3 regions of the Vibrio sp. THAF64 genome follow, and region 1 is predicted to be linked to each of the others. Evidence: predicted binding sites of a transcription regulator. Region 1 holds the regulator's gene; each other region holds the start of a gene.
What was found. The regulator PurR, encoded in region 1, represses purine synthesis genes. The targets are predictions, from matches to a motif close to TNANGNAAACGTTTNCNTNA.

Region 1 (10,319 bases):
ATTTTTACTCAGAGCGCGACGCTGAACATCGAAAGTCCATTCCGCAAAACGTACCACATTACCTTCATTTTTATGCTGCTCATTGACGTCGATGGCATTGCGAGCAGCGGCAATTCGCCACAATAGGTTTTTAACACGAACAAGCAGTTCACGAAGTTCGAACGGTTTGGTTACATAATCGTCTGCGCCCATTTCTAGACCTACGATTTTATCAATGCTATCCGTGCGTCCTGTTACCAGGATAATTCCAATATCCGACTGACTGCGAAGTTCGCGAGTGAGCATCAACCCATCTTCACCAGGAAGATTGATATCAAGCATCACTAAGTCAATCGCATGATTTTGTAGCGTGTCGCGCATTTGCTCGCCGCTTTCGGCTTCGCTGACCTGATAACCTTCATTTTGAAAGTACCCAACCAACTTGCTGCGAGTCACTGCGTCATCTTCAACTACTAATACGTGATAGCTCATTTACACCACTTAATTACACTTGGAATTGTCTTCACTTGTATTCTATTCATAATCAGTAACAATTCTAGTCTTTGTCCGCTTACTATCCAGAAACCTGAGTGTTTATTGATTCAAAACAAACCTAGTCTCTGGCGTTCATAACTTTCCATTTTTGCACTCAACCTGAAACAACCACCATTACCGCTATTCATTTTTATTCGTTAAACTAATAGGTAGAATTTTCAGGAGTCTGAACTAATGCAAGAAATCAAAGCATTCAACGAAAAACGTGCCGAAATATACTGGTGGCTGTCGAGCCTTTATGCCAAAGAGCTCACAGAAGATAACCTTCAGCAGTATCACTCAGCAGAGATCCGATCTTTCTTGACCGGACTTGGTGAAAACTCCCACCTTAAGCCAGCAATAGAGCGCGTAATTGACGCATTAAATCGACTGATGGATCGCGATGATGCACAACTGGAACTCGCCGCTGATTTCTGCGATTTGTTTCTAAAGTCAGATAAGGATTCCGCACTGCCTTACGCGTCAATGTACATTGGCAAGTCTGGCCTGCTCAATGATCAGCCTGCTACTGATATGGAAAAGCTGATGGCAGAGCATGGCATCGAGGTCGAAAAGGGTCTTAATGAACCAGCTGACCATATCGCTATTGAGCTCGATTTCCTTGGCAATCTGATCATCCGTTCTAATGAGTTAGAGCAAGACCGACATATGGAAGAAGCGTTTTCAGAGCAAGAGCAATTTATCCAGCAACAGCTCCTCAGCTGGATTCCACAATTTAGTAAAAAGTGTCAGGCGTTAGATGAGTTTGGATTTTATTCTGCAGTTTCATTGCTGTTGATCGCCTTTCTTGAGTTGGATTGTGCCTATCTGAAAGGCGAGTAACCATATAGTAATTGTGTGATACATAACTTATCACTGTTACGTTTTTTATTTGCTCTTCTGTTGTTTGCGGTCTAAAATCGTGACCGCAAACGATAAAAACGAATGAACTAGAGACAAACCGCTGAATACAGCGGTTTTTGTGTTTCTGATACTTTCTGCCAAATTATTCTACAATCTGAATATGCTTCCTGGCAGTCATCGACAGGACAGAACCTTATGGCCACTATAAAAGACGTGGCACGCTTAGCTGGCGTGTCTACTACAACCGTTTCTCACGTAATTAACAAAACTCGCTTTGTTGCTGAAGCGACTCAGGAAAAGGTAATGGAAGCCGTTACCGAACTGAATTACGCCCCCAGTGCTGTTGCCCGTAGCTTAAAGTGCAACAGTACACGCACCATTGGTATGCTTGTTACTCAATCTACCAATCTGTTCTTTTCTGAAGTCATCGATGGTGTTGAGAGCTACTGTTATCGTCAAGGCTACACTTTGATCTTGTGTAACACTGGTGGTATTTACGAAAAGCAACGCGACTACATTCGCATGCTGGCAGAAAAGCGTGTCGATGGCATTTTGGTTATGTGTTCTGACCTGACTGAAGAACTGAGCGAAATGCTGGACCGCCATAAAGACATCCCAAAAGTAGTTATGGACTGGGGCCCTGAGAGTTCTCAAGCCGATAAGATCATTGATAACTCAGAAGAAGGTGGCTACCTCGCGACGAAATACCTTATCGATAACGGTCACAAAGACATTGCTTGCTTAAGCGGACACTTTGAAAAGGCAGCTTGTCAGGAACGCATCCTAGGATTCCGTCGTGCAATGGATGAAGCGAATCTAACCGTGAAAGAAGATTGGATTCTTGAAGGTAACTTCGAATGTGATACTGCGGTATTAGCGGCAGACAAAATTGTCGCCATGGACGACAAGCCAACCGCAGTATTCTGCTTCAACGATACTATGGCACTTGGCTTAATGAGTCGTCTACAGCAGAAAGGTATTCGCGTACCTGAAGATATTTCTGTGATTGGTTACGATAACATTGAGCTTGCAGAGTACTTCTCACCACCGCTAACAACGGTTCACCAACCTAAACGTCGTGTTGGTAAAAACGCGTTTGAAATCCTTCTAGAGCGTATCAAGGACAAAGAACACGAAAAGCGTGTATTCGAAATGCACCCTGAAATTGTCGTGCGTGATACGGTGTACAACTTAAACAAATAGCATGCTCAATAGTCCGACTAATAACTCAATCTATTAGTCGGACATATCATTTTCACGCAATTTCCTTGAACCAAGATCACATTTGATCAATAGAGATGTGATACTTACCTCAAATTTTATTTATCCTTAAAATGTTCGACTAATGCCACGAACAGGGCAAACCACTTCGAAAGAGTGGGACGCAAAGCTTCCGGCCTGACTCAGGAGACTGAAAGGTAGCGGGGTTGCCGATGGGCAAAAATGCAAACGATCCGTATCGTTTAAAACAGTACACTGTAATTGTTATCTAGAGCTAAGTAACTAACGTGTGAGTTTTATTTCGGTATGACACCTTACTGACACTTTATCTGCATTATTTTGCTATTCTCTCGGACCTGAATTTGGTGGCGTATAATAATATACACCGAGATAACACAGCATGGATAAACCAATACTTAAAGACTCGATGCGGCTTTTTGATCAGCTTGGTCGTATAAAATCGCGTTCGATGTTCGGCGGATTCGGAATCTTCGCAGACGACACAATGTTCGCATTGGTGGTCAACGATAAGCTTCACATCCGCGCGGATGACAAACTGGCTAGTCAATTCAAATCTGAAGGCTTAGAACCCTACGTTTATAAAAAACGAGGTTTTCCGGTCGTTACCAAATATTTCGCTTTAACTGACGATGTGGCTTCCTGCCCAACTCGTGCTCTCGCCCTCGCACAAAGTGCATTGGCGATAGCTAAGAAAGAGAAAACGTCGCAGGCTAAAACACGACCAAATCGCCTCAAAGACCTACCGAACCTCCGTCTGGCAACAGAACGAATGCTAAAGAAAGCAGGTATCGATAGCGTTGAAAACCTTGAAGAGGCAGGTTCAGTAGAAGCGTTTAGGGCCATTCAGGCAACGCACTCTGCTGAGGTCTCTCTTGAATTGCTATGGGCGCTTGAAGGGGCGATTAACGGAAAACACTGGTCAGTGATTCCACCAGAGCGACGACAAGAGCTGGTCAACAAACTGAACAACTGATCGACAAAATTGATGAAAAGCCAACCACTCAGGTTGGCTTTTTTATTGTTTGTGAAATTTAATCTTTGCCAAACGGTTCTTATTTGTTAACAATTTTTATTGAGTCGAAAGCCTGAGACTCGAAACAGAGGAAGTCGTTATGAATAAGAAACTTGTGTTGGGTGTCCTGCTGGTTGGCCTGATCGTTTTTCTCGGTATTAACTTTGGTCAATACCTCACCTTAGAAAACGCGAAAGCCCAACAAATAGCGCTTTCTGAATACATCAATAACAACTTTGTGCTTGCAGCCGTTACTTATTTCTTGGCTTATGTCGCCATTACCGCCTTTTCGATCCCTGGTGCAGCGGTGGTCACTCTCCTCGGCGCAGCTTTGTTTGGTTTCTGGACCAGTCTACTACTTGTTTCTTTTGCCAGTACCATAGGTGCGACACTAGCCTTTTTGAGCAGTCGTTTCCTCTTGCGTGACTGGGTTCAGAGTAAGTTTGGTGACAAGCTGAATGCCATCAACCAAGGCGTTGAAAGAGACGGTGCTTTTTACTTGTTTTCATTGCGCCTGATCCCCGTGTTCCCGTTTTTCCTGATCAACCTTCTAATGGGTCTGACACCACTTTCAACAGCGAGATTTTATCTCGTTAGCCAGTTAGGTATGCTGCCAGGCACTGCGGTGTATCTGAATGCAGGTACACAATTGGCACAAATTGACAGCTTGTCAGGAATCGTATCTCCGTCTGTCTTAGCCTCATTCGCACTACTAGGGCTTTTCCCTGTCATTGCTAAATGGGTGATGGCAAAAATTAAAGGCGCGCCTCAAGCACAAAATGGGAGCCCTTCTTGAAGATATTCACCGCCAATAACCCACCAGAAGCTCACATTGTTTGCGAGCTTCTTAAATCAAACTGCATTCCATGTGAAGTGCGAGGAGAAGGTATGTTTGGCTTGCAGGGTGAAGTCCCTTTCGGTGAAAACTCCCAACCCTATATATGGCTTCTCGATAGCAAGATGTATAATCAAGCCAGCGCTATCATTGAACAATATATGCAGCAAACACTGGTTGGCTCGGAATGGCAATGTGAGGAATGCGGAGAAACTAACGAAGCACAATTCGCTATCTGCTGGCAGTGTGGTGCCGCTGGCCCTGCTTAGTTGGTAATGGCTTGTTGTTTAATGAAGGCAATAGAGTGTTGATTAAATTCTTCTGGACGCTCTACGTTGCACACGTGGCCACAATCGGGAATTTCCAGTAGCGTACTTTTCTGGTGCGCTGCGACCATTTCTTTGACCGGGCGAATAAACATGTAGTCCCTTTCCCCCATTAGATACAATGTAGGAATTGGTAATTCACGCTCTTTAAAGTATCGCATCATCGGATTCACATCAGCCGTGAGAATAAACCAACGTTTAAACTCTTTCTGGCATAGCTTCTTCGCTTCGCGGATAAACAGGTGGCGGGATTCTTTTTGTGTACGCTGTGGCATGACGATATAAGCAAATAAGCTGTACAACCACATATAAGGCACGATGTGCTTACACAAGTTACCCAGCTTCACCAAAACTTGTGAACGCGTGTTCAAACGCGTTACAGCGCCTCCTAGAACCATAGACTTAACCCGGCCAGTCGACATCTCTGCCAAGTTTCTTACGATAATGGTTCCTAAAGACATACCAACGAAATGCGCTGATGTAATCTTTAAATGGTCCAAAACCTTAAGAATATCCGCGGTAACCGCTTTGAATGTATAACGATTTGAGATCAACTCTTTGATGAAAGGGTTAGACTTACCGTGTCCACGAAGATCCACCAACAGTAAGTTAAAATGCTGTCGATAAGCTTTGATCTGCTTGAACCAGATAGATGAACTGCCACCTGCACCATGCACAAAAACCACCCACTCATTACTGGTTGGGTGCAAATATGTTTTATGGAAGAGAAGCGTTTCGCTCATATTCTCGCAATCAGTTAGGTCAATAATTTTGTGTCGGGCAGAGTATCACAAACTCTCTATCTTTTAAGTCAGCTTATGCCAATTAAGCCCACAATTACCACAAATTAACCCTAAATTTAACTCAAAAAAGGCGCCATATAGGCGCCTTTTTTCATAGTAATTGTTATCAATCTAATGCACTGTGATACAAACTCAAATACTCATCCGCCGCTTTGTTCCAGCAAAAATCTTGTTGCATTGCGTATAACTGAACACGCTTGAGTTCACCGGGCTGCTGAGCGTACAACAGCAATGAGCGTTGCAGCGTTAAAAGCAGTTCTTTAGGCTCTGGCAGTTCAAACACAAAGCCAGTAGCGGTCTCTGGATCAGCATCATAATCGTTAACACTGTCTTTTAATCCTCCAACACCCCGAACAATCGGCAATGTGCCATAAGCCATGCTGTAGATCTGGTTTAAGCCACAGGGTTCAAACTCAGACGGCATTAGGAAGAAATCAGACCCAGCTTCCACCAGATGAGCCAATTCGTTGTCGTAGGCCTCTATAAACTTGAACTTATCACTGTGTAAGGCTTCGATATCTTTAAGCTTAGATGCCAGAACTGGGTCACCTGTACCAACAATGACCAGCTGAACCTCATAACGCAAAAACTGGTCGAGTATCGGCAGTAAGTAATGGACACCTTTCTGGTTCGTCAGCCGACATACCATGCCATACACTGCGCCGTCATTTTCTGCTAAGCCAACGCGCTCCTGAAGAGCTCGCTTACAGGCTTTTTTGCCGCGCACCATACTTTGACGATTCGCCTTGTAATTGGTTGGCAAGTAATGATCAGTCTCCGGATTCCAAGCAGAATAGTCACAGCCGTTCAATATACCAACTAAGTCGCCTTCTCGCTGTTTGAACTCAGCAGCCATACCATGGCTACCTAGTTCTGTTTTGAGCTCTTCTGCATAAGTTGGGCTGACTGCATTGATCTTGTCAGCATTCATCACACCCGCTTTTAACATGGTTACGTGTGTTGAGCTTACTGCCGCGTCCGGTGCGTAGCGAGTATGCATTTCAGGCAAAACCTGAAGCTCCTCGTAGCTGAATACACCTTTAAATACCGCATTGTGCACAGACAGGATACTTCTGGTTTGTGCAAAAAAGTCTGTGCGGCCATATCGGTGTTTGAGCAGATAAGGGACAAATCCCGTATGCCAGTCGTTAGCGTGAATAATATCCGGTTGGAAACCCAGCTTAGGCAACATATCCAGACAGGCAGCACTAAAGAAAGCGAAGCGCTCACCATTGTCGCTGTATGCCTGATTGTTTTCGGCATACATCTCTGGACGATCAAAGTACTTAGGACAATCAATCGCGTAGGCTTTTAAGCCTGCAACGTGCAGCTCCCGAACCAAATACTCAGTATGAGGCCAGTGCGCGAGTGTCGTCTTCAACACCACTGGAGCTGATGTGACTTGAGGAATTTTTTGATAAGCAGGTAATGTTACTCGTACATCTTGATTAAGTTTGAGGAGAGCCTCGGGTAGCGCCTTGGCCACGTCGGCCAAGCCACCACTCTTGATGAGTCCTTCAACTTCCGATGCTACAAACAGAATAGATAAATTCTTAGTAGCCAATTCGTGCTCCTTTAGGAATGACAACAATACCATCATCAGAGACGTGGAAGTGCTTTTTGTCTTCCGTGAGGTTCACACCAATTTGCGTACCAGGTGCAATATCTGCGTCTTTGTCGATGATGACGCGACGTAGTACACAACCCTCGCCTACTTTCACGTCGCCCAAAAGGATACTTTCGCTAATATCACACGCAGATGCAATATTACTGCGGAAACCTAGTACAGATTTTTCGATTCGTGAGCCACGAACATAACTGCCGTTACATACTAGACTGTCAATGATCTGCACACGGCCATTATCCGAGTCAGTAAATGTTGCAGGCGGTAGTGCTGGGTAAAATGTGTGAAGAGGCCACTTTCGGTTATAAAGAGAGAATGGAGCATCTTTCTCAAGCAAGTCCATGTGCGCCTGCCAGTAGGCATCAATCGTACCGACATCACGCCAATAAACTTCTTCTTTCTCGCCAGTAATTCGGTTGGTACTGAAATCATAAACAAACACATCACCACGCGGGAACATTTTTGGAATGATGTCTTTGCCGAAATCGTGAGAAGAGTCTGGGTTATCCGCGTCTTCAATCAGTTCAGCAAACAGTGGTTGGGCTTCAAATACATAGTTACCCATTGAAACCAACGCATGTTGAGGATCACCAGGAATCGGCTTAGGCTGCGCTGGCTTCTCTTCAAAGCCGATCATTCGTCCGTCTTCATCTACTTCAATAACACCGAACTGAGAAGCCTCAGACAGTGGCATACGCAATGCCGAAACCGTCAGTGATGCTTGTTTTTCTTTATGAAAATCGAGCATCTGTTTGATGTCCATTTTATAGATATGGTCAGAACCAAAGATGCACACTTGATCGGGCTCAGCCAACTCCATAAAACGTAAGTTCTGATAGATCGCATCCGCCGTGCCTTCATACCAACGTTTACCGGTGCGCATCTGCGCAGGGATTGGGTCGATGAATCGATCAGTGATGCCACTGATATTCCAACCTTTCTTAAGGTGATGGAACAGGGATTGGGATTTAAACTGAGTCAACACATAGATGCGCATCAAATCAGCATTAACGAAGTTGTTTAAAGCGAAATCAATAAGACGGTAACTACCGCCAAAAGGAACCGAGGGCTTGCTACGAGACTCTGTCAACGGACGAAGGCGTGAACCTTCACCACCAGCAAGGATCATTCCTAAAACACCAGCCATTATTTATTCTCCATAATAATTTTTAATTGCGGATAAGTTTCTATTTCGGGGACTTATCTTTGTCTTCCTAGTTGCTAGTCTGATTTCACGCAGACATACGATATGGAATGCTTAGCCTGTTTTTTCGAACATAAATCCATTTTATGTTTCGTCTAATAATCATCAATTCTTTGTGCACAGGGTTTACTATAAATTACCGTATTTCGTTAAATTTACAATTTAAAAGATGCTATACCTTGAACGCGACAAAGTTTACTTTGCCCTGCCCTGAAGCAGCTCACAGAATCAAGGGCTTTTAACACAAGCCGTTAACACGACGCATACAAAGTGGTGACTTTGATCGCAGTTCACAATTTATTGCCAAGATGATATTACGAGCAGATGGCAGTTTCATGAATCACCTAATCCGAATGCATTTCTTAGCTAATCCATTGTTCTGAACAATATCCATTGATTACTCAACGAATAATAAAAAAGCAGCCTAAAGAGGCTGCTTTTTTAAATGTAGGATTAATGGCTTTACTTTGCGGACTTCTTACGCTTATCGGTAATTTCCCATTTACCATCGATATACAACGCTGTGTAGCCTGATGGTTTGCCATCAACCTCAGATCGAACATAGTTCTCTTTCGATTTGCGGCTGAAACGCACTACCATAGGAAGACCGTCTGGATCTTTTTCAGGCGCTGTTGTCAGATAATGGAATTTAGGAGAAATACGATCTTTAAATCGAACCAACTCTTCTACAAGAGGAGCACGAGTTTCACGCGATTTAGGGAAAGTACTTGCCGCCAAGAACAGACCAGAAGCACCATCACGCAATACAAAGTATGCATCTGAGTTTTCACACGGTAACTCAGGAAGATGAACTGGGTCTTCTTTAGGCGGTGCAACTTCACCGTTTTTAAGGATTTTGCGCGTGTTCTTACATGTCTCGCTAGTACAGTCCATGTATTTACCAAAGCGACCGTTCTTCAGAACCATGTCACTGCCGCACTTATCACACTCAACGACAGGGCCATCGTACCCTTTCACCTTGTATTCGCCATGCTCAACGATGTAACCATCACAATTAGGGTTGTTACCACACACGTGTAGCTTACGCTTATCGTCGATCAGGTAAGCGTCCATTGCGGTTTCACAAATCGGACAACGCTTTTTCGCACGAAGTGCTGCTGTTTCAACGTCTTCTTCTAAAACGTTAATGATGCCTTCTTCGTCACCCAAATTGATGGTGGTCTTACAACGCTCTTTTGGTGGTAATGCATAACCTGAACATCCAAGGAATACACCTGTCGATGCTGTTCGGATACCCATTTCACGAGAACAAGTTGGACACTCGATATCGGTGTAGACGATATGGTTTGGCTTCATGCCACCATGATCTTCATCCTGCTCCGCTTTTTCCAGATCTCCAGTAAAGTCACCAAAGAAGTTATCCAGAACCTTCTTCCAGTTCGCTTCACCTTCAGCAATTTGGTCAAGCTTTTCTTCCATGCGAGACGTAAACTCATAGTTCATCAACTCATGGAAGCTATCATCCAAGCGATCCGTTACGATTTCACCCATTTTTTCAGCGTAAAATCGACGTTGTTCAACTTTAACGTAACCACGATCCTGAATGGTCGAAATGATAGACGCATACGTTGACGGACGGCCAATGCCTCTCTTCTCAAGCTCTTTAACCAAAGCCGCTTCAGTGAAACGTGCAGGCGGTTTGGTAAAGTGCTGTTTAGGATCTAATTGAATCAAATCAACCTTGTCACCAACCTGAACGGCAGGCAGGATCTGGTCTTCATTCTTACCTAGTGGACGTTGAACACGAGTCCAACCATCAAACTTAAGAATGCGGCCTTTGGCCTTAAGCGTGTACTCAGCAGCTTTGACGCTCACTGTCGTAGAATCATACTTTGCAGGTGTCATCTGACACGCGACAAACTGATTCCAGATAAG
Region 2 (10,319 bases), 860 kb from region 1:
TTGCAAAAATGTGATCAGTAAAAAGTATGAAATGCTTTAACCGAGTAATATTTTAGAGCTTAATTTGTAGCGAGTGCCCGGGTGGTAAAGCAATGCAGAACTCACGAGCTTATCTTGGCTCCATGTCCTTCTGTTTAGTAGCAGGCAAGGTTCGTTAGCCCCGAGTCTCAAGGCGGTACGCACCTCATCATCTGCAACGATGGCTTCAACGGTATGTTCGATAGCACTCAGTGGGCAGTTCTCAGACAGATATTGATTTGGGGTGATTTGGGTAAAGTCTTGTTCAAGATAGTCAGGCGCGTAGGCACTGTTGACCCAGCGAAGTTCATATTGAATAGGAGAATTATCTTCAAAGTGAATGATTTCACTATAGAAAATCGGGCTGTTCAACATCACCCCTAACTTTATTGCTACAGTTTCATCGGCGAGCATCGAGGCTTGTTTAATTACCTTACTAGAGTATGTTTTACCCCGTAATTTCACTTCTTCAGCAATGTTTTGGATATCCAGTAATGGAGATTCCGCTTTATCATCGGGAGCGCAGACAAAAGTGCCTACTCTAGGTCGTCTTTGAAGCTTTCCTTCGGCGACCAAATCACGAATCGCCTTATTGACAGTCATTCGGCTAACCTTGAATTGTTCTGTTAGCTCCAGTTCAGTCGATATACGATGGCCCACAGGCCAATGTCCAGAATCAATTTTGTCAGTAATGTATTGTTTTATTTGGAGATATAATGGCGATTGGCTCATGATGATTTAATAATTATTTATTTGACTATACAAATGGTGGTTCATTTGTCATGAAATTGCAACTCTGGTTGCGGATTAAGCAGTCTAAACGATGGTTTACACATTATTCAGATAAATGTCTTGCGACTCGATAACGCCGCATGTTAATCAGAAACAATAACGACATAGAAAGTAAAAGGAAACCTTATGTTTGGTAAGTTAAAGGCGTCACTGGGAATTGGAGCTGCAAAAGTGGATACGGTTCTAGAGAGTATGTCTGTGTATCAGGGAGAAACTCTGAAGGGCGTGGTTCACATTCAGGGTGGCGATGTTGAGCAGCAAATTGACGCCATTAATCTCAAGCTTTGCACTGAAGTTAAAGTGGAGAGTGATAACGGTGCCAGCTATCAGAATTTCACCATTGGTAGCCTTCAAGCGGTTCAGCCTTTCACCATTCAGCCTCAGGAACATAAACAGGTTCCGTTCGAATTAAAGTTAGATGATGAGACCCCAATTACGGCACTGAATGCAATGAAGAATCAGTGCCACGTATGGGTAGAAACCACGCTAGATATCGATTTCGCGATTGACCCTAAAGATCGTGATTTCGTTGAAGTGAAAGCATTGCCTGTCGCTTCCAAAGTAATTTCAGCTATAGAGCAAGTGGGCTTTGGAATGGTCAAAGCAGATGTGGAAAAAGGATATTTGCGAGGCAGCAACTTCTCATCTAAATCTGGTTGCTATCAGGAGATAGAATTTCGCAACAATGGCTTCATTAACAAGAAAGAAATAGAGTTGTCATTCATACTTGATGGCAGTGTTATGCATTGTTTAGCGGAAGTTGACCGTTCGCTTAGCATGCGAGGTGACCAGTACGTTTCTTTCTCTCTGAGCCTTAATGCCAGCGATGCTGAAATCAGCTCTGCGGTTAGCCGAGTGCTTTCAGTTTAAGCTTGGTTATCTGAACCTCCAAAGCGGTACCGGTATCCTATTCCAAAGGCGATATCGGTGCTGTTATCTGCGTTAAACATGTTTTCCACTGCAGTCAATTCAATGGCTGAGTTTTCCATCTGGTAACGATAGCCAAAGGTGAATTCGGTCGATGGCTTGGAAAATTCATCCTCCCCATCTGATACGCCCTCATGAAAAGCGATTTGCCCAATAAGATGGTGCCTTTCCAATAGCTGGTAGCGATAACTAGCTCCAACTGTCCAGGTGCTAGAGCGATAGGGCATATCTTTGAATACTGTTGGCGTATTGCGAAAAGTGATAGCAAGTAGGGTGTCTAGAGAGTGTTTATCGCGGCGATAGCCGTAGTTTAGCTGAATACCTTGTTCGAATTCTGAAGAACTGAAAATGCCATGTTTGGTGTCGTTGTAGTAAAGAGATGCTCCGACTGAAAGCCCGTGATGCTTTTTATTGATAAATTGGTATTGCATGTAACTGGTGATCGCGTGACTTAGGCTTTCTCCACGGAAGTTTTCCAACTCTATGCCATAGTCAGGCATATTGATCACAAAGCGATCGTTGTCCACATCCTCTCGGCCATTTTGGTCAATGCCAACCCAATCGTGAAACGCAATGGTTAATCGATCTAGGTGGTTATTACCAGCGTAATTCCAGCGATAGCTAAGCTCTAGTTGCCATTCTGAAGAGAATTGCCATTTCCCACCAACAGCGATTTGATTTTGGTAGTAGTCTAACTCGTAGTCTGGAGTGACGGCCCAAATACTTGAAATGGTACCCGTACCATAGACCTCGATATCGTCTTCATCCATTGAGAATCCAGAGCGGAGCTGAGGTGACAAACTGTTGGTATGGAAGGGCGATTGTGTATAGCTTTGTACAGGTCCGTAGTCGATTTGTGCCCACGCAGCGTTAACGATTACCAGAGTAATGAGAGAGAGGAAAAACTGCCTGCAAAGGATCATAGATTCATTTCTTATTCTTATGTCACTGATAAAATGATAGTTTATGATTTTATCGCGTGCCGAATTTATGATCGGATATGTGCTGAGGGACGTCTGGCTAACCCTCAGCAGTCGGGCTGGGTAAGCTTTACAGTGGATACACTTTTTCGAATCGTTCTAGTACCAATTCGGACTGTAAATCGAATTTGGCGCCAATCTCACCAGCGTACTGAGTAAAGAATTTAATGTGCGCCTCACGCCACCATTCATAGCTCAGGTCACCTTCTCCTTCTGAGCGGGCAAACTCTTCAGTTACTTGATCGAAAGGGCAGATAGAAACTTCTGTTAGGCGAATGATACAAACCGGCTCTTGCTGCCAGTTAAGCACCACTGTAATGCGACCTACCTGAGGAAGAGGCTCTTGCTCAATGTCGTAGCCTTGTTTAAGGCTGCAAGACGCTCTCTTTGTACCTTGATTAATCAACCTTGCACATTCGTTGGCATTAAACTCGTCAGCACAAAAATATTCAGCGATGGTGTCTGGTATTGATTCCCGCTGTTGAGGTGTGAGTGTGGTAAGGTATTCGTTTAGATACGCTTGCTGCTGTGGGGTCATCATCTTCCTTGAAAAACAACCCCTTCATGAGAAGGGGCTGTTAGCATTTAGTTAGGCCTAGGCGGCACTTAGATGGGTAGTAATATAAGGCTGCCATGCTTCTTGGTAAAGCGCTTTCGACTGAGCTCGCATTGACTTAATCTGGGCGAATTCAAACTCACTGATATCTCGGCTTTCTGAAGCCGCTTGACGTTCGATTTTCTGAATACGTTCGTACAAGTCATGCTCTGGACCACTTTTTACATCAGCAATGGCTTTAAGGTGTAGCTGGACTTCAGCAATCAAGTTGGTCTTTGGAAGCTGGACCAATAGATTTAGGTCACGATAGCCTGAAGCCCCAGGTTTCTTAAAGCGGTTTTTTACTTTTACCACAGTGGTTTCACGATTCAACACTTCGTAAGCTGACATCAAGCCTTCGATGTCATCAGCAACAATCGTCGCACGGGCAAGGTCAGTAATACGCTCAGCATCACCATCAAGTTCATAGGCGATCTTTTGCTTTGCTCGCTCTGCAGATTTCACACCTGCAAAGTGGGCGTCTGTTGAAGTTAGCATTGCAGTGCTCTTACAGATCATTTCCAGTTCAGCCTGAGCTTGGTGTGCTTTGCTGTATAGAATGTCGAAGTCAGAGTAGGGTTGAAGTGGAGTTGTTGGTGTGGATTGGATGCCATACAGGCCACTCAGGTTGTGTTTGAATGCTTTGGAACAGACTTCGTTCTGGTTAGTCGAACGATTTTCCTCACTACCGGGTGCTGTTGGAATAGCGGCGAAAGCTGGCGCGCGGCTGAGCATTAAAAGCATCAGGGCCGTAGTTCGCAAAAATAGGCTCATTCACTCTCCTTAGATTCGTAGCGTCTTGTGTAAACGGTGTAAGAAAAGGCTCAACAACCAAAACGTACCAATCTCTAATATCTATATGGGGGCTAGCTGGCGAATTACAATGTAGGAATTACCCTATGGTGTAATTGTTTGAGCTAACTCTCAATTTGTTTGAGTGCCCGATTTCCTTATGGTTCATTCTCAAGTTGTAAATAAGTATAAACACCTTACCTGAACCTAATCTGAACGGTTTATACAGCTTGAGGGATACCACTAAGAAACGCTTTCGTATAGGCTATGAAGCAGTCACGTCAGGTAGGGAATTGAAATGAAAGATCCAGAATTTTGGCACAGTAAATGGGCATCAAACCAAATTGGTTTTCACTTAGAAGACGTAAACCCGCTGCTGGTTGAGTATTGGTCCGAAACCAAGCCAAGTAGAGAAGATAAAGTGTTTGTCCCACTATGTGGCAAAACAGAAGATCTTGTTTGGCTAGCGACCAAACACGAGGACGTTCAGGGTGTCGAACTAAGCAAAATCGCGGTGCGCTCATTTTTTTCTGAACATTTTTATACGCCTACGGTGATCCCTGTAAACGGTCAGCATGAATTGTATCAGTTTGATGAGCTATCTATTTATACTGGCGACATCTTTACCGCGCCCGTTCAACCAGTAGAAATTGTGTATGACCGTGCCGCTCTGGTCGCTTTACCGGAAGAAATGCGCGCAGATTACGTCCAACGCGTTAAATCGCTGCTGAAGCCGGGCGGAAGAATTCTGTTAGTTACGTTAGATTATCCCCAAGCTGAAATGGCGGGCCCACCGTTTTCAGTCACCGAAAGTGAAGTTCGCCAGCTGTTCTCAGAATATAAAATTTCAAAACTGTATCGTGATGACGCAGATGAAAATCATCCTAAGATAGCGAAGAAAGGTTTATCCAGCTTCGCCGAAGAAGTGTATTTGATTGAAAGTTAATGATGAAAGCCCCTGAATAAGCTCAGGGGCTTTTGTTTTAATAAACGATTTTTATCTTATCTGCGCTGGAAACGGCGCTTTCTATTGCTTGCTCAATGGTCTCTCTACGAGCAATGCTCACTCCTAGGCGTCTGCGTCCATTGATATCAGGTTTGCCAAATAGACGTAGCTGAGTTTGTGGGGCTGCTAGAGCGTCTGCCATTCCTTCAAACTGAAGGTTATCGGATTGGCCTTGCCCTAAAATCACCGCTGAAGCGGTAGGTCCATATTGGGTGATACCTGAAATAGGGAGGCCAGTGAATGCGCGTACATGAAGTGCGAATTCAGAACTGTCTTGAGACATGAGAGTGACCAATCCGGTGTCGTGCGGGCGAGGGGAAACTTCATTGAAAATAACGGTGTCGCCCTTAACGAATAGTTCTACGCCGAAGATACCACGGCCTCCCAATGCGTTTACAACCTTGCCGGCGGCGTCTTGGGCGGCAGATAGCGCCGCATCGGACATCGCTTGAGGTTGCCATGACTCGCGATAATCACCGTCTTCTTGGCGATGTCCAATCGGAGCGCAGAAGTGGATACCATCCACAGCTTTGACTGTCAGTAAGGTAATTTCGTAATCAAAATCGATGAAACCTTCAACAATGACGCGTCCAGCACCAGTGCGGCCACCTTCTTGGGCGTACTGCCACGCTGTTTCTACATCTTCTGCCGATTTAATAACACTTTGACCTTTCCCAGAAGAGCTCATAATTGGTTTACATACGCATGGGATGCCAACGGATTCAATGGCTTGAGTGAACTCTTGATAGGTGCTTGCAAAATGGTAGGGCGAAGTGGTGAGGCCAAGCTCTTCTGCCGCCAGCCGACGAATGCCTTCGCGATTCATTGTTAGGCGAGTTGCATTGGCTGTTGGCACAACATTGAGCCCATTAGCTTCAAGCTCAACAAGCTTGTCTGTGGCAATAGCTTCGATTTCAGGCACTACGTAATCAGGTTGTTCTTTGGCGATGATCTGCTCTAGTGCATCACCATCAAGCATATCCAGTGTGTAGCTTCGGTGTGCAACCTGCATGGCTGGTGCGTTTTCATATCGGTCGCAAGCGATGACTTCCAATCCTAGGCGTTGACATTCTATAGCGACTTCTTTCCCTAGTTCTCCGGAGCCGAGCAGTAAAACACGGGTCGCGTTCTTACGAGTTGCAGTACCAAACATAGATAACCTTTTTAAATAAGCGGAGATGAAATTGACACGAATCATACGGATATAAATGCAAAAAGCAAACGTTTGCGTAGGATGGGTGGTTTTAGTCTAGCAACTCAAAATCTGCTCTAGTACACAATCTGGACAATTAGTTTTGTGAGCGATGATTTCGTCTTTGTTAAAGAGTGTACTGGGGGAATAAGGGCATCTAAGACAACCTGCTTGCCACGTATCATAAAAATTCTTAAATATGTGACGTATCAATAGAGCAAATGCTTAAGTAAAGTGATGAGTTTGAGCTTATAATTCATTAAAACTATAGAAATAACAATAGCAGCCATAGTCCATAGATGAAGTACGATCCAAGCAACTCAATAAAGGTTCCGATTGATACGTTAATGGTTGGGATGTTTGTTACCGCAATCGAAGATAACAAACGCGTCAATTTAGCCAATGCAGGTAGGGTTTCCTCCCAGCAGGCTATTCAGCAACTTGTTAAAAATGGGATCAAATTTGCGTGGGTGGACCAAAGCCTCTCCGCGAAAGGGAGTGTTTTCAAACCTGTAGTGGAAGAGGAACCACCTGAAGAAGACGTGTCTGCCACTCCAGTAAAACGCAAATCTATGAGCCGCTTTTCCAAGCAGAAGAAAGCGTCGAAGATTATTCGTGAAGCTAAAGGCCTTGCTCAAAAGATTCTTAACCAAACATTTGATGACAAGTCGATTCATGTCGATGACTTAGAAGGTTGGGCCGATGATCTTATTGAAGCAGTCTTAATTGATTCGGATGCGTTACATTGTGTTTCTGCACTTCGCAGTAAAGACGAGTATCTGCTTGAGCATTCAGTCAATGTTGCAACTTTACTAGTTACATTTGGTAAACATCTTGAGTTGCCAAAAGATACGCTTAAGCAGTTAGCGATTGGTGGCATCATTCATGATGTCGGCAAAATAAAAGTCGATGATAAAGTCCTCCATAAGCCAGGTAAACTCACTCCTGAAGAGTTTGATCATATGAAGCTGCATCAGGTGTTTGCCGAAGAGATCATCTTTACTGTTGATGGATTGGGAGACATTAGCCGAGACGTCTGCTTGATGCACCATGAAAAGTTGGATGGGAATGGTTATCCAAAAGGGTTGAAAGGGGATGAAATTCCGCTCCATGGCCGAATGAGTTGCATTGTTGATATTTACGATGCATTGACGGCGGACCGTTGTTATAAAAAAGGTATGAGTTCAGCAGAGGCGTTCAAGATAATATTGAGCTTAACGCCGTTTCACCTCGATCGAGACTTGGTTTATAAGTTCATCAACTGTATTGGTGTTTATCCTGTTGGGGCATTGGTCGAGCTAAATGATGGAAGAGTAGGTATTGTATGGACATCGAATGCCGATGAGCCCTTAAAACCTGAAGTGAAGTGTTTTTATTCGCGTAAATATAAGCGCTTTGTCGACGTCAGCTTTGTCGATATTAAAAATAGCCAATATAAAATCGAAAAAGCGATTGCACCATGTAACCTTGAGGTCGATCCTACCCCTTTCTTTGATGTTTGATTTTTTTAATGTACAAAAAAGGCGCTATTTACAGCGCCTTTTTCATTTACCCGATTAGATGGCTAGATATGCAACAGGAATATCTGGGTTAATTGCTTCCAGAGTAGACTGCGTATCTGCAAGGTGACTAATCGTACCTTCAGACATTTCTACAAGTGCTGTTGTTTCAATGTCATCAAATGATTCACCATCAAGCAAGAGCTGGATAAGTGCAACCTGTAAAGGTGGAAGGCTAGGGTTGAATGCTGCGTTTTCAGCATAAGCGCCTTGGTATACTTTGCCATTTTTTAGCTTAATGCTCACACCGCTCAAATTGTGAGTATACGGTGCATGGCTCTTATTAAGCGCATCGAGTGCTTTCAACACCATCTCATCGGACTCTTCACACTTTTTGCCATGATCGATGGATGCCATTAAGCCAGATTTGATACCAAGATCCGATGGACCAAAGGATTCTGGTAGATATTCTTGCAGCGTTTTCTCATCACGTTGAGGTAGTTGTACCACCAACTCGTCTGCGGTCGTTAGTTCGTTCATAAACTGACGACAGTGGCCACAAGGGCTGAAGTTGATTGTGATATCTGAGATGCCTTGCTCGCCCTTCATCCAAGCATGGCTGATTGCTGATTGTTCTGCATGTACCGTCTGGCCAAGTTGAGCGCCTAAGATCTCTACGTTTGCTCCAAAGTAAAGACGCCCGGTGAGTCCGCGAACAATGGCACCCACGTAGAATTTCGAGATAGGCGCATAAGAGTAAGCTGCTGCGAAAGGAAGCAGGGCTACACGTAGCTCATCATCTTCCAATCCTGAAATGGTTAATAGCTCTGCAAATTGTGCTGGAGAGAGCGTTGCGTCAAAATCGTCCGCTAACAAAATAGGAGAAAGGAACTCTGCGACTTTAGCTGGCGCTTCAGACAGCGCTTGTTCAATGCGGCTTCTCATATTGAATCCTTGTTTAAGCAATAGTAGATATCTTCGGGTCTGCCTGAGTTACCTGTTTAGAGTGGCTTACCCTGATACTGGTATTTCATTTTATGTAACACAGAGAACTTTGCTGAGATATTGATCACATAAGTTGATGTAATGAGATTTGTTGTTTCACAATTAGAGTGAGCTCACACATGATAACGATTGCAGAATTCAATAGAGTGATGTGCGTCGGAATGCGGAGATAAGCAACCCGACGCAAAGGATCTTATGTAGCTAGCCAGACAGCCAGTGCAAAGAATGAAGGGGCAAGGATTGAGGTAATCACCCCACAGACTACAAGTGCCAAAGAGCTGAAAGCGGCATCTTGAGCATCTTTTTCTGCACAAGTCGCGGTTCCTAGAGCATGAGAAACTGTGCCCATGGTCAGCCCTTTTGCAATAGGATGTGTGATGTTAAGTAAGTTGTAAATTGGATAAGCCAAGATGGCGCCAAACAGACCAACCAGTAAAACTAGGATAGCCGCAATGGCAGGTTCTCCACCTAGGTGGCTGGACACTTCCATCGCAATCGGAGTCGTGACAGATTTACCTAGTAGACTAGCGATTAAGGAGAGATCTGTTTGCATATATGAGGCGATAACCGTGGCTGTCAGCATCGACATGACACTACCGACACCACACGCCAGCATAATGATTCGCCAGTTAGCTCTTATTTGTGGAAGTTGCTCATACAAAGGGTAAGCGAGCGCAACCACGGCGGGTTGCAGTAGAAAGTTAATCCATTCATTGTCATTGTAATAAGTTTCGAACGGAACCTTGAGGTGCGTAAGTAGCGGAATCATCACTGCTAAACTGATTAACAGAGGGTTCATAAAAGGGCTGCTGATCTTCTGGCAAAGCCAGCGTGCAGAGAGAAATACGATAATCGTTACTAGCAGCCACATTATTGCTCACCTCGCTTCAACATTCTATCCAACATCAGCCCTAACAAGACTAGTACAATGAATGTGCCACCGACGGCACTAGCGAGGATTGGTAGGGCATTGTTATATAGCAGATCGAAGTGTTCCATAAGCCCAACGCTGATCGGAACAAAGAGCAGCACCATATAGCGAATAAACAGAGTGGCACTTGGGCGTACCCATTCTACAGGTACTAAGCCACTTGCAAGCAGAGCGAATAGGATAAGCATGCCGATAATGCTACCCGGAATAGATATATCTAGAAGGTTTTGAATGTTAATGCCTGCCATGAGGCAGAGGAAAATCAGCCCCATAGATACGACGTATTTAAGCAAGGTTTTCGCCATAGGTAGTGTCGTCCAAATTTTATCAACTTTTGCGTATGTGTAAGCCCTGAACTGTGGGTTCAGTTTGCTCACTAGCCTCGATCAACGTAGTGTTTTTTTATTGTTTGATGAGGCCTGAGTGTTATAGGGTGCAGGCAATAAGTTGTTAAGATACTAGCTTTTGAACGTATTGGTAAACAGATTTTAAGATAGCTATCTTTTTTTCGTCACTCTCATGCTCGTGAACTAAGTTTTCCAAATTCAACATGTAGTCTTCTATTCGACTTTCGAAGTATTC
Region 3 (10,319 bases), 1.3 Mb from region 1:
CCGTTTATTTAACACCCGCGCTCAGAAAGGTGACTTCAAGGTTCAGTTTGTCGATCAATCAGATCAAAAAGCCCTGAACGACGCTATAGCAAAGAAACCTAAACTGATTCTGTTGGAAACACCGTCTAATCCTTTGGTTCGAGTAGTCGACATTGCTGCAGTATGTGAAAAAGCCCGCCAGGTTGGTGCTCTGGTCGGCGTCGATAATACCTTTTTGACACCTGTGTTCCAAAAGCCTCTTGAACTCGGCGCTGACTTCGTCATTCACTCGACAACCAAGTACATTAACGGTCATTCTGATGTCATAGGTGGCGTGGTAATCACCAAAACTGAGCAGCATGCTGAAGATCTTGCTTGGTGGGGTAACTGTATCGGCGCTACCGGCACACCATTCGACAGCTACATGACATTACGCGGTATTCGCACCTTGGGTGCGCGCATGAAAGTGCATGAAGAAAGCTCAGCACACATTCTCAACTACCTGCAATCTCAGTCTCTGGTTGGCAACATCTATCACCCAAGCTTGCCTGAACACCCGGGCCATGAGATTGCGAAAAAGCAGCAGTCTGGATTCGGCTCTATGCTCAGCTTTGAGTTTGCAGGCAGCTTTGAACAGCTCAAACACTTTGTTGGTGAGCTAGAACTGTTTTCACTCGCCGAATCACTTGGCGGCGTGGAGAGCCTGATTTGCCACCCAGCGTCAATGACACATAGAGCAATGGGTGAAGCCGCATTAGCAGAAGCCGGAGTCTCACAACAGCTTCTCCGCCTTTCTGTCGGCCTCGAAGACGCTGATGACCTGATAGCCGATCTAGATCAAGCATTCAGTAAAACTCAGGAGGCGTTGTCATGAGCCAGCAGCGTCAATTGCATAAATTTGGCGGCAGTAGCCTCGCGGATCCAGAGTGTTACCGCCGCGTAGTTAGTATTCTCAAAGAATATTCTAATCAAGAAGATTTAATTGTTGTCTCAGCGGCAGGCAAGACCACCAATCGTTTGATTGAGTTTTTAGACTCACTGAACAAAGATGGCCGCCTCGCCCACGAAGCTTTGCAGTCATTACGTCAGTTTCAGGTACAGCTGGTCGAAGACCTGTTACAAGGTGAAAGCCAACAGCAGCTTCTTGCCACACTCAACGACGAATTCAGCACACTGGGTGAGCTAACGGCTCCCTTAACGACGGCCGAGCGCGCAGCCGTTTTAGGTCACGGAGAGGTTTGGTCTTCTCGATTGCTGGCGGCATTACTGAATCAAAATGATCTACAGGCTGTCGCTCAGGATGCAAGAGCTTTCCTACGTGCCGAAGCAGGCACACAACCTGAAGTTGACCGGGGCACCTCCTATCCACTGATCAAAGAAGTGCTCGCTCAACACGCCCATCACCGTGTTGTGATCACAGGATTTATGGCACAGGATGAGCAAGGCCATACCGTTCTGCTTGGTCGTAATGGTTCAGATTACTCCGCCACCGTCATTGGTGCGCTAGCCGAAGTAAAACGCGTGACCATCTGGAGTGACGTTGCGGGTGTCTACAGCGCAGACCCGCGTTTAGTCTCTGATGCGTGTCTTTTGCCATTGCTTCGCCTAGACGAAGCCAGCGAATTAGCCCGACTTGCGGCACCAGTCCTGCACAGCCGCACCCTTCAGCCGGTCGCACAAAGTGCGATGGATTTACACCTGCGTTGCAGCTATGAGCCAGAAGATGGCTCCACACGCATTGAACGCGTGCTGGCCTCAGGTCGCGGCGCTAAAATCATTTCTTCATTGAAAGAAGTGCTGCTAATCCAACTCAACTTTGCCTCTGGCCACGATTTCAGTCGCCTTGAACAAGAAACACTTGCAGGGCTGAAACGCGCTCAACTTGAGCCACTGACCTATGAAACACAGGAAGACCAACAAACGCTGCGCTTAGCGTATACCGCTGAGATTGCAGGCGGCGCACTCGAATACCTCCAAGACGCCGCGATAGAAGCTGAAATTAAGCTCAAAGAGGGCTATTCGTTGATTGCAGCAGTCGGTGCAGGTGTAACTAAAAATGCCAACCACTGCTACGGTTTCTACCAGAAGCTTAAGTCTTCTCCTGTGGAGTTTATTTCAGAATCTCAGTCAGGATTAAGCTTGGTCGCAGTGTTGCGCAGTACAGATACTTCTGTTCTGGTCAAATCGATCCACAGCCAACTGTTCCAGGCTCAAAAGCGCGTTGGTATCGCTTTGTGTGGCAAAGGTAATATTGGCTCAAGCTGGCTTGAACTTTTTGCTGAGCAAAAAGCCGAGCTGGAAAAACGTCGCGGCATGAACTTCGAACTGGTTGCTGTCGTTGGCAGTCAAAACTACTGGTTCAATCCTAAAGGTATTGATGCCAGCACCGTCAGCGCTCACTACGAAGAAGAAGCGATTGAGTATCAAGGCGATGAGTGGGTAAGAAAGCTTGGCGCGATTCAGGGCTACGATGATGTCGTTGTGCTCGATGTGACGGCTAGCCAGCAACTGGCCGAGCGCTACCTGAACATCGCAGAACAAGGCATGCACCTTATCTCTGCCAACAAAGTCGCTGGCTCCGCATCCAGTGATTATTATCATCAGGTGCAAGATGCCTTTGCCAAGATAAACCGCCACTGGCTTTACAATGCAACTGTCGGAGCTGGTTTACCGATTAACCACACGGTGAAGGACTTACGTGAAAGTGGCGATGACATTCATGCCTTATCAGGCATTTTCTCTGGCACGCTTTCTTGGCTGTTTCAGCAGTATGACGGTAATGTACCTTTTGCAGAACTAGTGGATCTCGCTTGGCAGCAAGGTTTGACTGAACCGGACCCGCGCTGCGATCTGGATGGCTCTGATGTAATGCGTAAGCTAGTTATTTTAGCGCGTGAAGCCGGGCTCGATCTGGAACCAGAAGCGGTTAAAGTGGAAAGTCTGGTTCCTGCTGAGCTTGCCGATCTGTCGCTGGACGATTTCCTCGATAAAAGCCAACTATTAAGTGAGCTGTTAGCCAAGCGTTTAGAGAAAGCTCAGCGCGAAGACAAGATACTGCGCTACGTTGCAAGACTGGAGAAGAACGGTTCAGCAACGGTCGGTGTTGAAGCGCTAAGTAAAGAACATGCTCTGGCTAATTTGCTGCCATGTGACAACATCTTCGCCATCGAAAGCAAATGGTACAAGGATAACCCACTGGTTATTCGCGGCCCCGGCGCAGGCCGAGAGGTAACCGCAGGTGCGATTCAGTCAGACCTCAATCTGCTTTCCAGCTTCTTATAATTGACTAAAGCGCAGCTCTTAGCTGCGCTTTTTCTTTCTCAGTCATACCATTACCTTTCAAGTTGAAAACGTCTAATATTTAACTTGAAAAAAATTCATAATCGTACTGTTGACTTTAAATCGTATTCAATACATCCTGTGGACATATAGACGTCTAAACGTCGATTTGAGGATTTGAGTTTTGTGGTCCAGTTGCCACATGGAGAGAGTAAGATGGGATATACGCACGCCGGCCATATAGATGCCTTAAACCAGAATATTGCGGAACTTTCTGACAACATCAATGTGTCATTTGAGTTTTTTCCACCCAGCAGTGAAAAGATGGAAGAAACCCTATGGAACTCAGTCCATCGCCTCAAAACGCTAAAGCCTAAATTCGTTTCCGTCACTTACGGTGCGAACTCAGGTGAACGTGACCGCACACATTCCATCATTAAAGAAATTAAAGCTGAAACAGGGCTAATTGCCGCTCCTCATCTAACATGTATTGACGCGTCACGTGAAGAGCTAGCACGCATTGCTGATGATTACTGGGCAAACGGTATTCAGAGCATCGTCGCGCTGCGTGGTGACATCCCACCGGGCGGCGGTAAACCAGAAATGTACGCCTCCGATCTGGTGAAACTTCTAAAAGAGCGTCATGATTTTGATATCTCCGTTGCCGCTTTCCCTGAGGTGCACCCAGAAGCCAAAAGTGCACAGGCGGATCTACTCAATCTCAAACGTAAAGTCGATGCAGGCGCAAACCGCGCTATTACTCAGTTCTTCTTTGACGTTGAAAGCTATCTTCGTTTCCGTGATCGCTGTGTTGCAGCAGGCATCGACGTTGAAATCGTACCGGGTATTTTACCGGTTTCGAACTTTAAGCAAGCGTCACGCTTTGCCGCTCAAAACAACGTTAAAGTACCAAGCTGGATGGCGAAACAGTTTGAAGGTCTGGATGATGACCCGACGACACGTCAGCTGGTTGGCGCAAGCCAAGCCATCGATATGATTCGAGTGCTGAGCCGTGAAGGTGTGAAAGACTTCCACTTCTACACACTAAACCGCGCAGAAATGACCTACGCGCTGTGCCATACGTTAGGCGTGCGCCCTCAAGTGTAACCTGAGCCCTCATTATCCTCTAAAAACCCAAAAAGGGTGGCCATGGCCACCCTTTTTGTCATTAGACGATGCTTACTCAACTTCGTCCATCTTACCTAGCAGGTTACGAATACGCTCCTGCCAAGCTGAATGCTCTTGTTGCATCTGCTGCGCTTTTTGTTCGATCTCTTCACGGCTAGAACGAAGCTCATTTGCTTCTACTGCCAGCTTCTCTTTTTCTTCTTTCAGCTCTTCCACTTCCATTTGTAGAAGTGCAATGGTGTCAACTGCAGTTTGGATTTTCGCTTCTAGTTTTTCTAGTACTTCAAAAGACATCTTAGCCTACCTTGTATTGTCCGGTTATTGTGAAGAGCTTTCTCCACCTAATGTCCTCATTCTACTCAGGCAGAGAGTGATAAACACGCCCTATATTCTATATTTCGCACCATTCGGTCAAAAAAACAGCATACATTGACAATGCACTGACGGAGAAGCGCTGAGGCCAAATTTTTTGTCGATTTTCACCTCATTTTGATCGAGTTCAATTCCGCTGGGCGAAAATGGCAAACGTTTACTTGCAACTATGCTAAAATCCTGCGCGTTTAATTCATTCCCCTATTCTCTAGATTTGGAGTCATCATGAAACGCGATTTGGCAATGGCATTTTCCCGAGTAACAGAAGGCGCCGCATTGGCTGGTTATAAATGGCTAGGGCGTGGTGACAAAAATGCGGCCGACGGCGCTGCCGTTGAAGTGATGCGAATCTTGCTCAACAAGACCGATATCAGTGGTGAAATTGTGATTGGTGAAGGCGAGATTGATGATGCACCTATGCTGTACATAGGTGAAAACGTCGGAATTGGCGGTGATGAAGTCGATATTGCAGTCGATCCCATTGAAGGCACGCGCATGACAGCTATGGGGCAATCAAATGCGTTAGCAGTACTCGCCGCAGGTGAGAAAGGCAGCTTCCTAAAAGCACCTGACATGTACATGGAAAAGCTGGTAGTAGGTCCAGGTGCGAAAGGCTGCATCGACCTCAACAAACCACTGAAAGACAATCTAGAGAACATCGCCCAAGCGTTGAATAAAACGCTAGATACGTTAGTCGTCATTACGCTCGCTAAACCACGCCATGACAAAGTGATTGCAGAAATGCAGGCAATGGGAGTGCGTGTGTTTGCTGTACCAGATGGTGATGTGGCCGCTTCGATTCTGACATGTATGCCTGACAGCGAAGTTGATGCAATGTACTGTATTGGCGGTGCACCTGAAGGAGTGGTGTCTGCTGCAGTCATCCGCGCTCTGGATGGTGACATGCACGGCCGTTTACTGCCTCGTCATGAAATCAAAGGCGATACGGAAGAAAACCGTATTTACGGGACAGCAGAGCTAACACGCTGCAAAGAAATGGGCGTAGAAGCAAATGTCGTACTCACGATGGAAGACATGGCCAAGAGTGATAATGTGGTCTTCTCAGCAACGGGGATTACTAAAGGTGACCTGCTCGAAGGCATCACTCGCCAAGGTAACATTGCCACAACAGAAACGCTGCTTATCCGTGGTCGATGTCGCACCATTCGCCGTATTAAGTCCACTCACTATCTTGAGCGCAAAGACGCTGAAGTAAGAGAGATTATTCTCTAGAGACAGAGGGCTTGTATGATGACAAATAAGTTTCTGGCTATATAAACACAGATCATCAGATACGAAAACGGAGCCTAAAGGCTCCGTTTTTATTTGGCTGAAGTAGCTCAGGGGGATTACATCATACCGCCCATGCCACCCATACCGCCCATGCCACCCATATCAGGCATTGCAGGAGCATCTTTCTGAGGTAGGTCTGTAACCATTGCTTCTGTAGTGATCATTAGGCCAGCAACTGATGCCGCGAACTGAAGTGCAGAACGAGTTACTTTTGTTGGGTCTAGGATACCCATCTCAAGCATGTCGCCGTACTCACCAGTTGCCGCATTGTAACCGTAAGAACCTTCACCACCTTTCACGTTGTTCGCAACCACAGACTCTTCGTCGCCTGCGTTTGTAGTGATTTGACGGATAGGCGCTTCCATTGCACGTAGAGCAACGCGGATACCAACGTTTTGCTCTTCGTTATCACCTTGAAGTTCAGTGATCTTAGAAGCTGCGCGGATTAGTGCAACACCACCTCCAGCAACAACACCTTCCTCAACCGCTGCGCGAGTTGCGTGTAGTGCATCTTCTACGCGGTCTTTCTTCTCTTTCATTTCAACTTCAGTCGCTGCGCCAACTTTGATTACTGCAACACCGCCTGCCAGTTTAGCAACACGCTCTTGTAGCTTCTCTTTGTCGTAGTCTGAAGTCGCTTCTTCGATTTGCTGACGGATTTGAGCAACACGACCAGAGATCATTACTTCTTCACCAATGCCATCAATGATGGTAGTGTTTTCTTTAGTGATAGCAACACGCTTCGCTTGACCTAGGTCTTCTAGAACGACTTTCTCTAGCTCTAGGCCGACTTCTTCAGAAATCACTGTACCACCAGTCAGAATAGCGATGTCTTGTAGCATAGCTTTACGGCGATCACCGAAGCCAGGCGCTTTAACAGCCGCTACTTTCACAATGCCACGCATGTTGTTCACAACTAGAGTTGCTAGTGCTTCGCCTTCTACATCCTCAGCGATGATCAGAAGTGGGCGAGATGCTTTTGCTACCGCTTCTAGAGTCGGAAGAAGTTCGCGAATGTTAGAAACTTTCTTGTCGATTAGAAGAATAAATGGGTTTTCAAGGTCAACAGAACCTGCTTCTTGGTTGTTGATGAAGTAAGGTGATAGGTAACCGCGGTCGAACTGCATACCTTCAACAACATCTAACTCATCTTGTAGAGCTTGACCTTCTTCGACCGTGATAACACCATCACGACCTACTTTCTCCATCGCTTCAGCAATGATGTTACCTACGCTTGAATCTGAGTTTGCAGAGATAGTACCTACCTGTGCAATCGCTTTGGTATCAGCACATTCAACAGACAGTGCTTTTAGTTCTTCAACCGCTGCGATGACAGCTTTGTCGATACCGCGCTTAAGATCCATTGGGTTCATGCCAGCAGCAACCGCTTTCAGGCCTTCGTTAACGATAGCTTGAGCAAGTACTGTTGCAGTTGTTGTACCGTCACCCGCAGCGTCGTTTGCTTGAGACGCTACCTCTTTAACCATTTGTGCGCCCATGTTTTGGAACTTGTCTTCAAGTTCGATTTCACGCGCTACAGATACACCATCTTTAGTAATCGTTGGTGCACCAAAAGATTTGTCTAGAACTACGTTACGGCCTTTAGGACCTAGTGTTACTTTTACAGCGTCAGCCAGAACGTTTACACCTTCTAGCATTTTTACACGTGCATCGTTACCAAATTTAACGTCTTTAGCAGCCATCTTTAGTTTCCTTTTCTAAATTCTTTGTTTTGATTTGCAGTTGAATCTGAGCAAAAAATTACTCAATGATTGCTATTACTCAACGATCGCCATGATGTCATTTTCAGACATCACTAGCACTTCTTTACCGTCGATTTTTTCTGTCTTCGTACCGTAACCTTCAACGAAGATAACCGTATCGCCGACTTTAACGTCCAGTGGCATCACAGTGCCGTTTTCTAGGATGCGGCCTTTACCTACAGCTAGAATTACGCCGCGAGTCGATTTCTCTGCAGCAGAACCAGTCAGAACAATACCACCCGCTGATTTAGACTCAACTTCTTGGCGTTCTACGATAACTCGGTCGTGTAATGGACGAATGTTCATCGGTCGTCTCTCCTGATTAGTTTCCATATTTGATATGATGAATGGCTATAACAGCCTAATGGTGTCTATATGAGGGAAAGACAGGCGAAACCCAAGGGGGAAATGAAAATTTTTGTGTGATCTAGCTCTTAGATGCGATTTAGAATCAAAAAGCCGGATTCATTGCTAAATGAGCCCGGCTAAAAGTTGGTATTTATTTAATCTTGCTCTCGACGGAAAGCAAAACGTATCAGCACGATAGCCACACCTAATGTTCCACCGAGTAATGTCCCCAAGATAACAATCAGAGTGCGTTTTGGTTTATCACGGCTTATTGGTTTATCAACACTTTCTAAGAAGCGAAAAGTTTGAAACCGAATCGAGCGATCTATTTTAAGATACTCTAGCATATCCAATTTTGCATTAATTTGTTGGAGGCGAGGCTCTACTACACTTAAGTTTTTTACCAATTCTAATGCTTTGACTTTAGCTTCAAGAGCTTTAGTGCCTAAGTCAATGCCAAAGATTTCATTACTACTATTAGTGCGGATAGGCTGCGTAACACCCGCAGCTTTCGCAATGTCCATTGCGAACTTAGCTCTTTCTATTTCAACAACTAACTTGTTAACTGCTTGGCTTTCCAAAATTCGCTTCTGCTGAATAAGCTCATTGCGCTTGCCATCTACCACTGCCTGTAAGTTGTTTAAGGCATTTTGATGAGCCTTACGTTTAATAATCCCAATATATTCATTTAGCAAAGAGTAGCTACTTTCTTTGGTTGTTGATTGAAGCGAGATATCATATGGACTCTGCTTACCTATGCCATCTTGTTTAACTGTGATCTTTTGGAACCATGCAGCATATAGTTGTCTAGTTACCTCAGCCTCAGTCTCAGTCTCAGTCTCAGTCTCAGTCTCAAGTTTCGCTTTAAAGGCTCTAAACTCACTGCTTGAGTCTAAGAAATCTCTTTTGTTATTACTCGAATTAAAAGCGTCAACAAAACGTTTAAACAAAACCTCCGTATCGACTAGATTATCCAACTCTTCGCTAACTAAAACTGTGCCATCATCTTGATAGATATCGAATACGGGTTGAAACTGTTTTACTTGCTGCTGATATGCTGCGATGTCTTGAGGTTGAGCTTTAGTAACTTTCGCTTTAGATGACCACCATTCCTGCGAGTTAAGTGCAAAGACCACAGCTCCTACAGCGAAGACTAACGTGGTAATAATGATGATTAACTTACCATTCCAAAGAGCTTCGAGCAGCTCTCTAAGATCAATTTCGTCACTAACTGGGAAAGAATTTGGTAATTGAGGTGAGTATTGCTGCTCGTTAGGTGATTGTTGAATTTGCCCGCTCACACTTGATCCTTTTAAGGCGATAGCACCTTAACTATTCTAAAATTTGTATACAGCGCGGGAGTGTAACATAGCGAATATATAGTGAACAGGACTTCGGCTTAACTTGAACAATAGATTACACTTATTATCTTAACGCCATTCATCTAGCAGAATCACTTCTACGTCCCTATCAAACTTATCTCGAACATCACCTTCAAGAGCTTCGTGAAATTTGCCCATCTGGCTGACAAGCTCTCTCATTAAGACTACATTAGTATGGTTGGGGTTTTTACAATGACCGACGACCCTATCAATATGACTTTGCTGAGCCCACAACCTATCTCGCATATCTTTAGAAGCAGACTGAATCATTTCTTCACACATCTCTTTTTTGAAGCGATTAAAGGCTTCTGGATTATCTTGCGCCAGAGCCATAAGTTCATCAAAAGTGGGTAAGGTTTGATTGATTAACGTCGCGCTCATAATTGCCCCTTAATGGTGATAGTTTTATCAACACCATAAAAAGAGCTTAGATGAAGAATATTAGAAATGAAACACGTCAACCCTAGCTTCTCAATTCTGAGACTGAAAGCTGCATCATCATGGACGATTCGTTCTACTAACAGTAATGATGTAAAAAACTTTACCAAGTTGGTTTGACGTATTTCATCGCTACGAGTTGCTTCTTAAGGCTATAACGTTCAAACAGTCCTTTTAGCGAGTTAGGTAACTGACTCGCGTCAATCGTCTCGAAGTTATGTTGAGCATAAAATGTTTCAAGATGAGCGTAAGCAAAGCAGAAATCTTGCTCTGATAAAACATATTCAACACAGTAGTCCATTAGCTGATGCCCCAAGCCAGCTCTCCTGTGTTCTGG

Region 2: purT (formate-dependent phosphoribosylglycinamide formyltransferase) is a predicted target of PurR. The motif match lies at 6,324-6,343, and genes of this name have one in related genera.
Region 3: glpX (class II fructose-bisphosphatase) is a predicted target of PurR. The motif match lies at 4,904-4,923, and genes of this name have one in related genera.

Annotation. Positions count from the first base shown of each region.
Region 1 covers NZ_CP045355.1:2,426,029-2,436,347, forward strand. The annotation lists gene torR (two-component system response regulator TorR) at 1-471, opposite strand, end outside; gene torD (molecular chaperone TorD) at 709-1,356, shown strand; gene purR (HTH-type transcriptional repressor PurR) at 1,573-2,580, shown strand; cyclic di-GMP riboswitch class I at 2,726-2,812, shown strand; gene FIU99_RS11095 (TfoX/Sxy family DNA transformation protein) at 2,999-3,592, shown strand; gene FIU99_RS11100 (TVP38/TMEM64 family protein) at 3,732-4,427, shown strand; gene FIU99_RS11105 (DUF2007 domain-containing protein) at 4,424-4,735, shown strand; gene FIU99_RS11110 (alpha/beta fold hydrolase) at 4,732-5,535, opposite strand; gene glgA (glycogen synthase GlgA) at 5,702-7,159, opposite strand; gene glgC (glucose-1-phosphate adenylyltransferase) at 7,149-8,366, opposite strand; gene topA (type I DNA topoisomerase) at 8,886-10,319, opposite strand, start outside.
Region 2 covers NZ_CP045355.1:1,567,922-1,578,240, forward strand. The annotation lists gene hutC (histidine utilization repressor) at 37-750, opposite strand; gene FIU99_RS07330 (sporulation protein) at 937-1,680, shown strand; gene FIU99_RS07335 (DUF3187 family protein) at 1,677-2,660, opposite strand; gene FIU99_RS07340 (ASCH domain-containing protein) at 2,788-3,255, opposite strand; gene FIU99_RS07345 (phosphoribosylglycinamide formyltransferase) at 3,313-4,086, opposite strand; gene FIU99_RS07350 (thiopurine S-methyltransferase) at 4,403-5,050, shown strand; gene purT (formate-dependent phosphoribosylglycinamide formyltransferase) at 5,088-6,263, opposite strand; gene FIU99_RS07360 (HD-GYP domain-containing protein) at 6,602-7,804, shown strand; gene cdd (cytidine deaminase) at 7,859-8,746, opposite strand; gene FIU99_RS07370 (CidB/LrgB family autolysis modulator) at 9,000-9,677, opposite strand; gene FIU99_RS07375 (CidA/LrgA family protein) at 9,677-10,042, opposite strand; gene sbcB (exodeoxyribonuclease I) at 10,188-10,319, opposite strand, start outside.
Region 3 covers NZ_CP045355.1:203,682-214,000, reverse strand. The annotation lists gene FIU99_RS00935 (O-succinylhomoserine (thiol)-lyase) at 1-853, shown strand, start outside; gene FIU99_RS00930 (bifunctional aspartate kinase/homoserine dehydrogenase II) at 850-3,261, shown strand; gene metF (methylenetetrahydrofolate reductase) at 3,475-4,365, shown strand; gene zapB (cell division protein ZapB) at 4,438-4,680, opposite strand; gene glpX (class II fructose-bisphosphatase) at 4,984-5,991, shown strand; gene groL (chaperonin GroEL) at 6,108-7,754, opposite strand; gene FIU99_RS00905 (co-chaperone GroES) at 7,830-8,120, opposite strand; gene FIU99_RS00900 (LPS O-antigen chain length determinant protein WzzB) at 8,318-9,463, opposite strand; gene FIU99_RS00895 (DUF3135 domain-containing protein) at 9,593-9,925, opposite strand; gene FIU99_RS00890 (GNAT family N-acetyltransferase) at 10,086-10,319, opposite strand, start outside.